Regions from separate parts of the Variovorax sp. S12S4 genome, predicted to be linked through region 1. Evidence: riboswitches for the same ligand, from Rfam matches in the RefSeq annotation. Region 1 holds a riboswitch; the other holds the start of a gene.

Region 1 (4,206 bases):
GCTACCCCACCGCGTACGCGGCGGCGCTTCAGGCCACCAGCGCCGAGCTGGGCGTGATCATTCCGCCTTCCATTCCGATGATTCTGTACGGCGTGAGCGCCGAAGTGTCCATCGGCGAGCTGTTCATTGCGGGCTTCGGCCCCGGCATTCTCATCAGCCTGGCGCTGATGCTGTTCGTCTGGGTGTATTGCAAGTGGAAGGGCTGGGGCAAGAACGACGGCGACGGCCGCATGTCCTTCGGCAAGGCGACCTGGCAGGCCGGCTGGGCACTGCTGATGCCGGTAATCATCCTGGGCGGCATCTACGGCGGCATCTTCACGCCCACCGAGGCTTCGGCGGTGGCGGTGTTCTATGCGCTGGTGGTCGGCATGGTGATCTACCGGGAGATCAAGCTCAAGGACCTGTACCTCATCCTGCGGAAGTCGGTGCTGTCGTCGGCGGTGATCATGTTCATCATCGCCAATGCGGGCCTGTTCGCCTTCCTGATCACGCGCGCGGGCGTGCCGGACGCCATCGGCCATTGGCTGCAGGAAGTGCTGAAGTCGCCGGCCATGTTCCTTTTGGGCGTGAACGCGGCGCTGTTCATCATCGGCATGTTCATCGAGACCAGCGCGGCCATCATCGTGCTCGCGCCCATCCTGGCACCGGTGGCGGTGCACTTCGGTGTCGACCCGGTTCATTTCGGGCTCATCATGGTGGTGAACCTCGCGCTCGGCATGATCACGCCGCCCTTCGGCGTGAACCTGTTCGCGGCGTGCACGGTGGCCCGCATCTCGCTCGACCGCATCGTGAAGTACCTCATTCCCTTCGTGCTGGTGATCCTGGCCTGCCTGATGGTGATTACCTACGTGCCTTGGATATCGCTCGCGCTGCGCGACCTGGTGTACGCCAAGTAGCAGGCGACGCAAAAACCAGAGAGAAAACGGGCAGCCTTCGCGGGCTGCCTTTTTTATGCGGCAAATGCCCCTGTAAGGCAAACGTTTCACAAAGATGTCACCAGCCCCAACGATGCTGCAGCCTTCGATTCCGAAAGCTGTGGCGCCATGTTTCCCACCAAGACCGACAAGGCACGCGACGAACTGCAAGGCGGGCAACGCACGCTCAGCCAGCGCGAGCGCGCATTGCTGCTGATGGCCGACGGCCGGCGTTCGCTGACCGACTTCAGCCCGCTGTTCGCGAGCCGCGACGAAGCCGAACAGACGCTGCGGGCGCTCATGAACCGCGGGTACCTGCACGACGCGCAGGTCGCCGAGCCCAAAGCCGCCCCACCCGTTTCGGCGGGCCCGGCACACACGCCGATTCCGGCTCCTGCGGCGGAGCCCATCCGTGTAGAGACCTCGACCGACAACTTCGACGGCAAACGTTCCCTGGCCACCACGCGCATGTTCCTGTTCGACATCTGCGAGCGCATGTTCGTGCGGCGCGATCCCAAGTTTGCGCTGCAGATGCGCGATGCGCTACGCGAAGCCCGCGACCGCGACGCCATGCTGACGATTGCCGCGCTGATGCTCAATGAAGTCGAGAAAGCCGCGGGCGCCGAGCGGGCCGAATCGCTGCGCGAGCGTATCGAAAGGTTGCTGCCGCCCGCTTCGGAAACCGTGCACTGAGGCCTTCCGCGATCCACTACACTTCGAAGGGTCAGGAGAGAGCCTCGCCACGCGAGGCCGCCGAAGGCGCAGGGGTTTCCCGAACGCTCAGGCAAAAGGACTGACAAGGCGCTGGCGCATGCCGGCGTTTCCTTGCTGGAGAGAGGCCCTTGCATCTTGGCGATGCGGCGGCCCACCGAAGGAGCAAACCCCGATCGTGGGGCGAATCTCTCAGGTAAAGCGGACAGCAGGGGTGGCCCATGGCTCGCGCCATGGAATTCGACTGCCCCTTTGGAGTGCCCCGTGGCCGCTTCCGCTTCATCATCCGACGCCCCATTGCTCAAGACGCCCCTGCACGACCTGCATGTGGAACTGGGCGCCCGCATGGTGCCTTTTGCCGGCTACTCCATGCCGGTGCAATACCCCGCCGGCCTGATGGCCGAGCACAAGCACACGCGCGACGCGGCCGGCCTGTTCGACATTTCCCACATGGGCCAGTTGCGCCTGGTGGGGCCCGACGCCGCCGCCGCATTCGAAACCCTGATGCCGGTCGACGTGATCGACCTTGCACCGGGCAAGCAGCGCTACGGGCTGCTGCTGAACGACGAAGGCGGCATCCTCGACGACCTGATGTTCTTCAACGAAGGGCACGGCTCGATCTTCGTGATCGTGAACGGCGCCTGCAAGGTGGCCGACCTCGCGCATATCCAGCAGAAAATCGGCGCGCGCTGCGACGTGCAGCCCATGCCCGACCATGCACTGCTCGCGCTGCAAGGCCCACAGGCCGCCACGGTGCTGGCCCACTTGTCGCCCGGCATCGAGCGCTTTGTGTTCATGACCGGCGGCGCGGTGAAGATCGGCGGCATTCCGGCCTTTGCCACGCGCAGCGGCTACACGGGCGAAGACGGCTTCGAGATTTCGGTCGCCGGCAAGGATGCCGACGCCCTCGCCCGCCTGCTGCTGGCGCAGCCCGAGGTCAAGCCCGTCGGCCTGGGCGCGCGCAATTCGCTACGGCTCGAAGCCGGGCTCTGCCTGTACGGCAACGACATCGACACCACCACCACGCCAGTCGAGGCCTCGCTCAACTGGGCGATCCAGAAGGTGCGCCGCACGGGCGGCGCGCGCGAAGGCGGCTTTCCGGGTGCGGCCAAGGTGCTGGCGCAACTGGCCGCCGCTACGGCCGGCGCCGCGGGCCGCACCGACCACGACACCCTGAAGCGCAAGCGCGTCGGCCTTGTGGCGCTGGAACGCGTTCCGGTACGCGACGGCACGCTCCTGCAATCTTTCGAAGGCCGGGACATCGGCATTGTGACCAGCGGCCTGCTCGGCCCGACGGCCGATCGCCCGGTTGCCATGGGCTACGTGGCCACCGCGTTTTCAGAGCCTGGCACGCGCGTGCAGGCGATCGTGCGCGGCAAGCCGGTGCCGATGGAAGTCTCGACCCTGCCTTTCGTGCCGACGCGCTACTACCGCGGCTAGGCTCTGCGCTGCCTGAATCAGATCATTTTTTTCCACGAGGAGTTTTTCACCATGAGCATCAAGTACACCAAGGACCACGAATGGGTCTCGGCCGAAGGCGACGCTGCTACAGTCGGCATTACCGTTCACGCACAGGATGCGCTGGGCGACGTGGTCTTTGTCGATCTGCCCGAAGTGGGCAAGACCTTTGCGCAAGGTGAAGTGGCCGGTGTCGTCGAATCGGTCAAGGCCGCGGCCGATGTGTTCATGCCCGTGTCGGGCGAGATCACCGAAGTGAACGAAGCGCTCCGCGCCGATCCCTCGCTCGCCAACACCGACCCGCTGGCCGCCGGCTGGTTCTTCAAGGTCAAGCTCAGCGAACCGTCGCAACTCGACGCGCTGCTCGACGCCGCCAGCTACGACAAGTTCGCCGCCGAATCCTGATCCGCCGGGTTCTTCAGCCGCCCTTCCTCATTCCCCGAGCCTTTACCGCCATGCCGATTCCCGCCCAGCCTTCCCTGCAACAACTAGAGAACGCCGAAGAATTTCTCGCCCGCCACATCGGCATCGATGCGGAAGACGAGGCGCGCATGCTGCCGGTGATCGGCTCGGAAACGCGGGCGGAGCTCATCGACGGCATCGTGCCCGCGGCCATTCGACGCGCCAAGCCGATGCGGCTGCCCGCGCCGGTGGCCGAGGCGGACGCGCTGGCCGAACTGAAGGCCATTGCGGCGAAGAACAAGGTGTTCAAGAGCTTCATCGGCCAGGGCTACTACGGCACGCACACACCGGGTGTGATCTTGCGCAACGTGCTCGAGAACCCCGCCTGGTACACCGCCTACACGCCCTACCAGGCCGAGATTTCGCAGGGCCGCATGGAAGCCCTGCTCAACTTCCAGACCATGGTGTGCGACCTGACGGGCATGGCCATCGCCAACGCCTCGATGCTCGACGAAGCCACAGCCGCCGCCGAGGCGATGACGCTCGCCAAGCGCAGCGTGAAGAGCAAGAGCAACGTGTTCCTGGTGTCGGGCGACTGCCACCCGCAGACCATCGAGGTCATCAAGACGCGCGCCGCGCCGCTGGGCATCGAGGTGAAAGTGAGCACCGTGTCGGAGACGCTGCCGCACTTGATGGCGAGCTGCGAATTCTTCGGCGTGCT
Region 2 (4,206 bases), 2.3 Mb from region 1:
CGCAAAGATCCAGATGAGCACATAGCCGATCACGAACGCCGGTATGGAAAAGCCCATGACCGAAAAGCCCATCAGCATGCGGTCCAGCCAGCCGCCGTGCCGCCAGGCGGCAACAACCCCGAGCGGCACCGCGACGAGGATGGTGACCACCAGCGTCACCGCCGCGAGAGACACCGTCGGCTCGATGCGCTGGCCGATGAGCTCCACCACCGTCTTCTTCATGAAGTAGGATTCGCCCAGGTTGCCTTGCAGCAAGCGGCCGCTCCAGCGCACGAACTGCACGGGGAGCGATTCGTTCAACCCCAGTTGCTCGCGCACCTTGGCGATGTTCTCGCTGGTGCCGCTGTCGCCCACGATGGCGGCCGCCGGATCGCCGGGCGCCAGCCGGAGCATGAGAAACACGATCAGCGCAACGATGACGAGCACCGGCACGGTCGACAGGATTCGGCGCGCAAGGAAGATCAGCATGGGGTTTCCAGAAAAGAGCGCCCGTCAGTTCTTCTTGATGTTCCAGAACACGGCAACGGGCGAGCGCACCACGCCGCTCACCGCAGCCTTGCGGTAGGCGGTGAGCGGCTTGTATTCGCCGATGGGCGCGTAGATGCCGGTGTCGTACACGCGCTGCTGGATGGCCGTGGCCAGCTCCTTGCGCCGGGGTTCGTCGGCCGTCGCGAGGAAGTCGGATTTCAGCTGCTCCAGCTTCTCGTCGGTGGCCCAGCCGAACCAGCCCTTCTCGCCGTTGCCCGTGAGCGGCGCATAGAACATCGGGTTCATGTTGTCGGCAATGCCCCAGCCGGTGATGAAGAGATTCCAGCCGCCCTTGTCGACCGGGTCTTTCTTGGCGCGGCGCGTCACCAGCGTGGGCCAGTCCATCGACTGCATGTCGACATTGAAGCCGGCCTGCTTCAGCAGCTGCGCCATCACGGGCGGAAACTTGTTGAGCAGTGCAAAGTCGGCCGGGTACATCAGCACCACGGGCTTGCCGTCGTAGCCGGCATCCTTCAGCAGGGCCTTGGCTTTCTCGAACTGCGGCTTGCCGGTGAAGTAGCCGGTCTTGTCGCTGGCGAAGATCGTGCCGCACGGGTACACCGATGCGCAGCTGTTGTAGAGCTCCTTATGCACCATCTGGGCGCGCATGAGCGCCTCCTGGTTGATGGCCATGATGGCGGCCTGCGCGATCTTCGGGTTGTCGAAGGGCGGAATGACGTGGTTCAGGTGCAGCGCGAACGAGCCCTTCGGAATCGGGTTGTCGACCGTGATGGACGTGTTGCCCTTCAGCGCCGTGTACTGCTCGGGCGGCAGCCACTCGATCATGTCGACCTCGCCGTTGGCAAGCGCATTGGCCTGCGTTTGCGCATCCTTCAGGATGATCCATTCCATGCGGTCCACATACACGTTCTTGCCGCCCGCCGTGCCCGAGGGCGCTTCGGCGCGGGGCACGTATTTGGCGTTCTTCAGGTACACGATCTTCTCGCCGGGGCGGTACTCGTCCTTCTTGAAGATGTAGGGGCCCGATCCCGTGGCGTCGTCGATCTGCTTGTCGGGCGGCGTGGCGGCCACGCGCGCCGGCATGATGAAAGGCGGATTCGACGAAGGCTTGCTCAGCGCGTCCAGCACCATGCCGAAGGTGTCCTTGAAAACCAGCTTGAATGAGTTGGCGTCGACGGCCTCGGCCTTGTCGAGCGCCGCATACATCTTCTGCCCCAGCCCGTCGCGCTGGCCCCATCGCTTGAGCGACGCCAGCACGTCTTCCGAGGTCACCGGCTTGCCGTCATGAAATTCCAGGCCCTTGCGCAGCGTGAACGTCCAGGTCTTGCCGTCGGCGCTGGTGGTGTACTTGTCGACCATCTGCGGCTTGACCTTGCCCTGCTCGTCCACACCGAACAGCGTGTCGTACACGGCATAGCCATGGTTGCGCGTAATGAACGCGGTGGTCCAGATCGGATCGAGAATCTTCAGATCGGACTGGGGCACCACCCGCAGCACCTTGCCCGCTTCTTGTGCGAACGCGCTTGCAACGCCAATAGCGAGCATGGCGCCCACGACAACGGCTTTCAGGTTTCGTTTCGACAGCATCTTCGGTTCTCCGGTTGAAAAAATCGTGAGGAAAGTCAGCGAAAAACGGGGGCGATTCGGGCAGGCGCCTGCGTGCGTGCGCAGGCCTCGGCACACCCGATGAAGAAGGGAACGATGCGCGGTGCGCTCTGGCAAAGGTCATGAAGAAGAAGGCTCCGGAAGCGCGCAAGGCCACCCCGCGCACTGCGCGAGATGCCCCTGCTGTCCTTTGGCCTGAGAGATTCACCATGCACGCTCATCGCGCATGGCTTGCCCCTTCGGCGGCCGCCCTCGGAGTCCTTTTGTTCAGGACGCCGGGCAGCGCTCTCCAGCGTTAGTCATTCATCCAGTCTGGGGACCTGAGCGTTACGGGCTGTCGCCTTCGGTAATGCACTAACTCGAAGCACCGAGCCGGCATTTCTCCTGGATGGTTTCTTCTAAGCAGAATGCGTGCCACTCGGGCGCGTGCGCACAGGGGCGCACGCGGATGGAAACGCGCACCGAAGCTACTGCGGTCCGCCGCAGAAGCTCACCCTTTCGGTGGTCTTGGCGGTGAAGTGAAGACGCGTGGTGGTGGTGCCGCTGGCGGGTGTGTTGGCGGGCCACTCGCTCTGCAGCCACGTGTATTGCCAGCTGTAGGGTCCGCGCGGCTTGTTGGGTTCTTCGTAGGCAATGCGAAGGCTGCCGTTGCTCTCGTCGTGGCAATGCTTCGAACTCTTGTATTCCTTTTCGCTGAAGCAGGCGCGGATCATCTTCGAGCAAGAAAAAGGAATGCCCTCGTGGACGGCCCGGGTGTCGTCCAGCGGCACGAAGTCGGCCTTGCTGAACGAGGCGCCGCCGCCCGAATACATCTCGGACACGGTCTGCAGCACGGCCATGGCCCATTGCCCTTCGGCCAGCGGATAGAGTGCCGGCGCAAGCGAAAGGCGCGTGTCGGACATGCCGGCTGCGGCGTCTTTCTTCATGCCGGCCACATAGGCGCTGAAGTCGTGCAGGCGCTCGATCTGCCAGGTCTTCGCGTCCTTGTCGCGCCTGATGCGCGCCATGGCCAGCGGCTCGGCCGAGAGCACTGCAAAGCTGTTTGCCGCGGCGCCGCGCAGCCGGTACAAGCCCAGCGCATGCGGGTCGCAAGGCTGCGGCAGCAATGCGCACAGGCGGGCGCGCCAGTCCGGATCGACCGACTGCGGCTTCTTGACCGCATCGAGCACCTGCGCCGAGGGAGCGGCGAACACATGGCCGGCCGATGCGGCAAGCACCATGGCGGCAGTGCAAAAAGCAGGCGGCTTGTTCATGCCGGAATGGTAGCCAGAGGATTCGAAAGATGCTGCTACCAAATGCGCCGACATGCCAATGTTGTAGCCTTCGCCCCGTGGCCGCCCGGCCTCGACAACGGAGCGACGAATGGCTGACAAGATCCTGGTGTTCTACGGTTCCTACAGGTCGGACCGCATGGGCATTCGCCTGGCCGACTACCTGGTGGCGGGCCTCGGCGCGCGAGGTGCCGAGGCCGAACTGATCGACGCGCAGGCGGTGGGCCTGCCCATGCTCGACCGCATGTACAAGGAGTACCCCAAGGGCACCGCGCCCGCCCCCATGGAAGCGCTGGCGCAGAAGATCCGCGGCGCGGACGCCTTCGTCTTCGTGACGGGCGAATACAACTGGGGCCCGCAGCCCGGCCTGAAGAACCTCACCGACCACTTCCTAGAAGAATGGTTCTGGCGGCCTGCTGCCGTTGCCAGCTATTCGGCCGGCCGGTTTTCAGGCGTGCGCTCGGGCACCGTGTGGCATTCGATCCTGTCGGAGATGGGCATGGTCGTCGTCTCGAGCACGCTCGCCGTCGGGCCGATCTCGCAAACGCTCGACGCGGACGGCAAGCCCACGGGCAGTGCGGGCGAATCTCTCCAGCGCTCATTCGGCCGCTTTGCCGACGACCTCGCGTGGTGGACCGACGCCGCGCGCGAGCAGCGGGCGCGCAAGGCGCCGCCTTACTGAGAAGCCGGGTCTGGCAAGCCGGGTCGCGCCGCTCAGCCCTTGCCCAGCGAAGGGCGGCCGAACAGGCTCGACGCGTTGCTGATCGGCCCGAGCTCGGCCGTTGCGGCCAGCAGCGCGGGCGCCAGCTCATGCATGCGCTCGCTGCCAAGGCGCGTGCGC

The links. A riboswitch is a leader RNA that binds a small molecule or an ion and turns the genes downstream of it on or off. The one in region 1 is predicted to bind glycine.
Region 2: another riboswitch for glycine. It lies ahead of M0765_RS16180 (ABC transporter substrate-binding protein); the one in region 1 lies ahead of gcvT (glycine cleavage system aminomethyltransferase GcvT).

The regions. Positions count from the first base shown of each region.
Region 1 is NZ_JALPKR020000002.1:5,601,998-5,606,203, forward strand. It holds gene M0765_RS27450 (TRAP transporter large permease) at 1-896, shown strand, start outside; gene M0765_RS27455 (hypothetical protein) at 1,044-1,607, shown strand; glycine riboswitch at 1,630-1,720, shown strand; glycine riboswitch at 1,733-1,844, shown strand; gene gcvT (glycine cleavage system aminomethyltransferase GcvT) at 1,923-3,065, shown strand; gene gcvH (glycine cleavage system protein GcvH) at 3,117-3,488, shown strand; gene gcvP (aminomethyl-transferring glycine dehydrogenase) at 3,539-4,206, shown strand, end outside.
Region 2 is NZ_JALPKR020000002.1:3,277,046-3,281,251, reverse strand. It holds gene M0765_RS16185 (ABC transporter permease) at 1-468, opposite strand, end outside; gene M0765_RS16180 (ABC transporter substrate-binding protein) at 493-2,076, opposite strand; glycine riboswitch at 2,268-2,397, opposite strand; gene M0765_RS16175 (hypothetical protein) at 2,562-3,347, opposite strand; gene M0765_RS16170 (NADPH-dependent FMN reductase) at 3,457-4,047, shown strand; gene M0765_RS16165 (IclR family transcriptional regulator) at 4,080-4,206, opposite strand, start outside.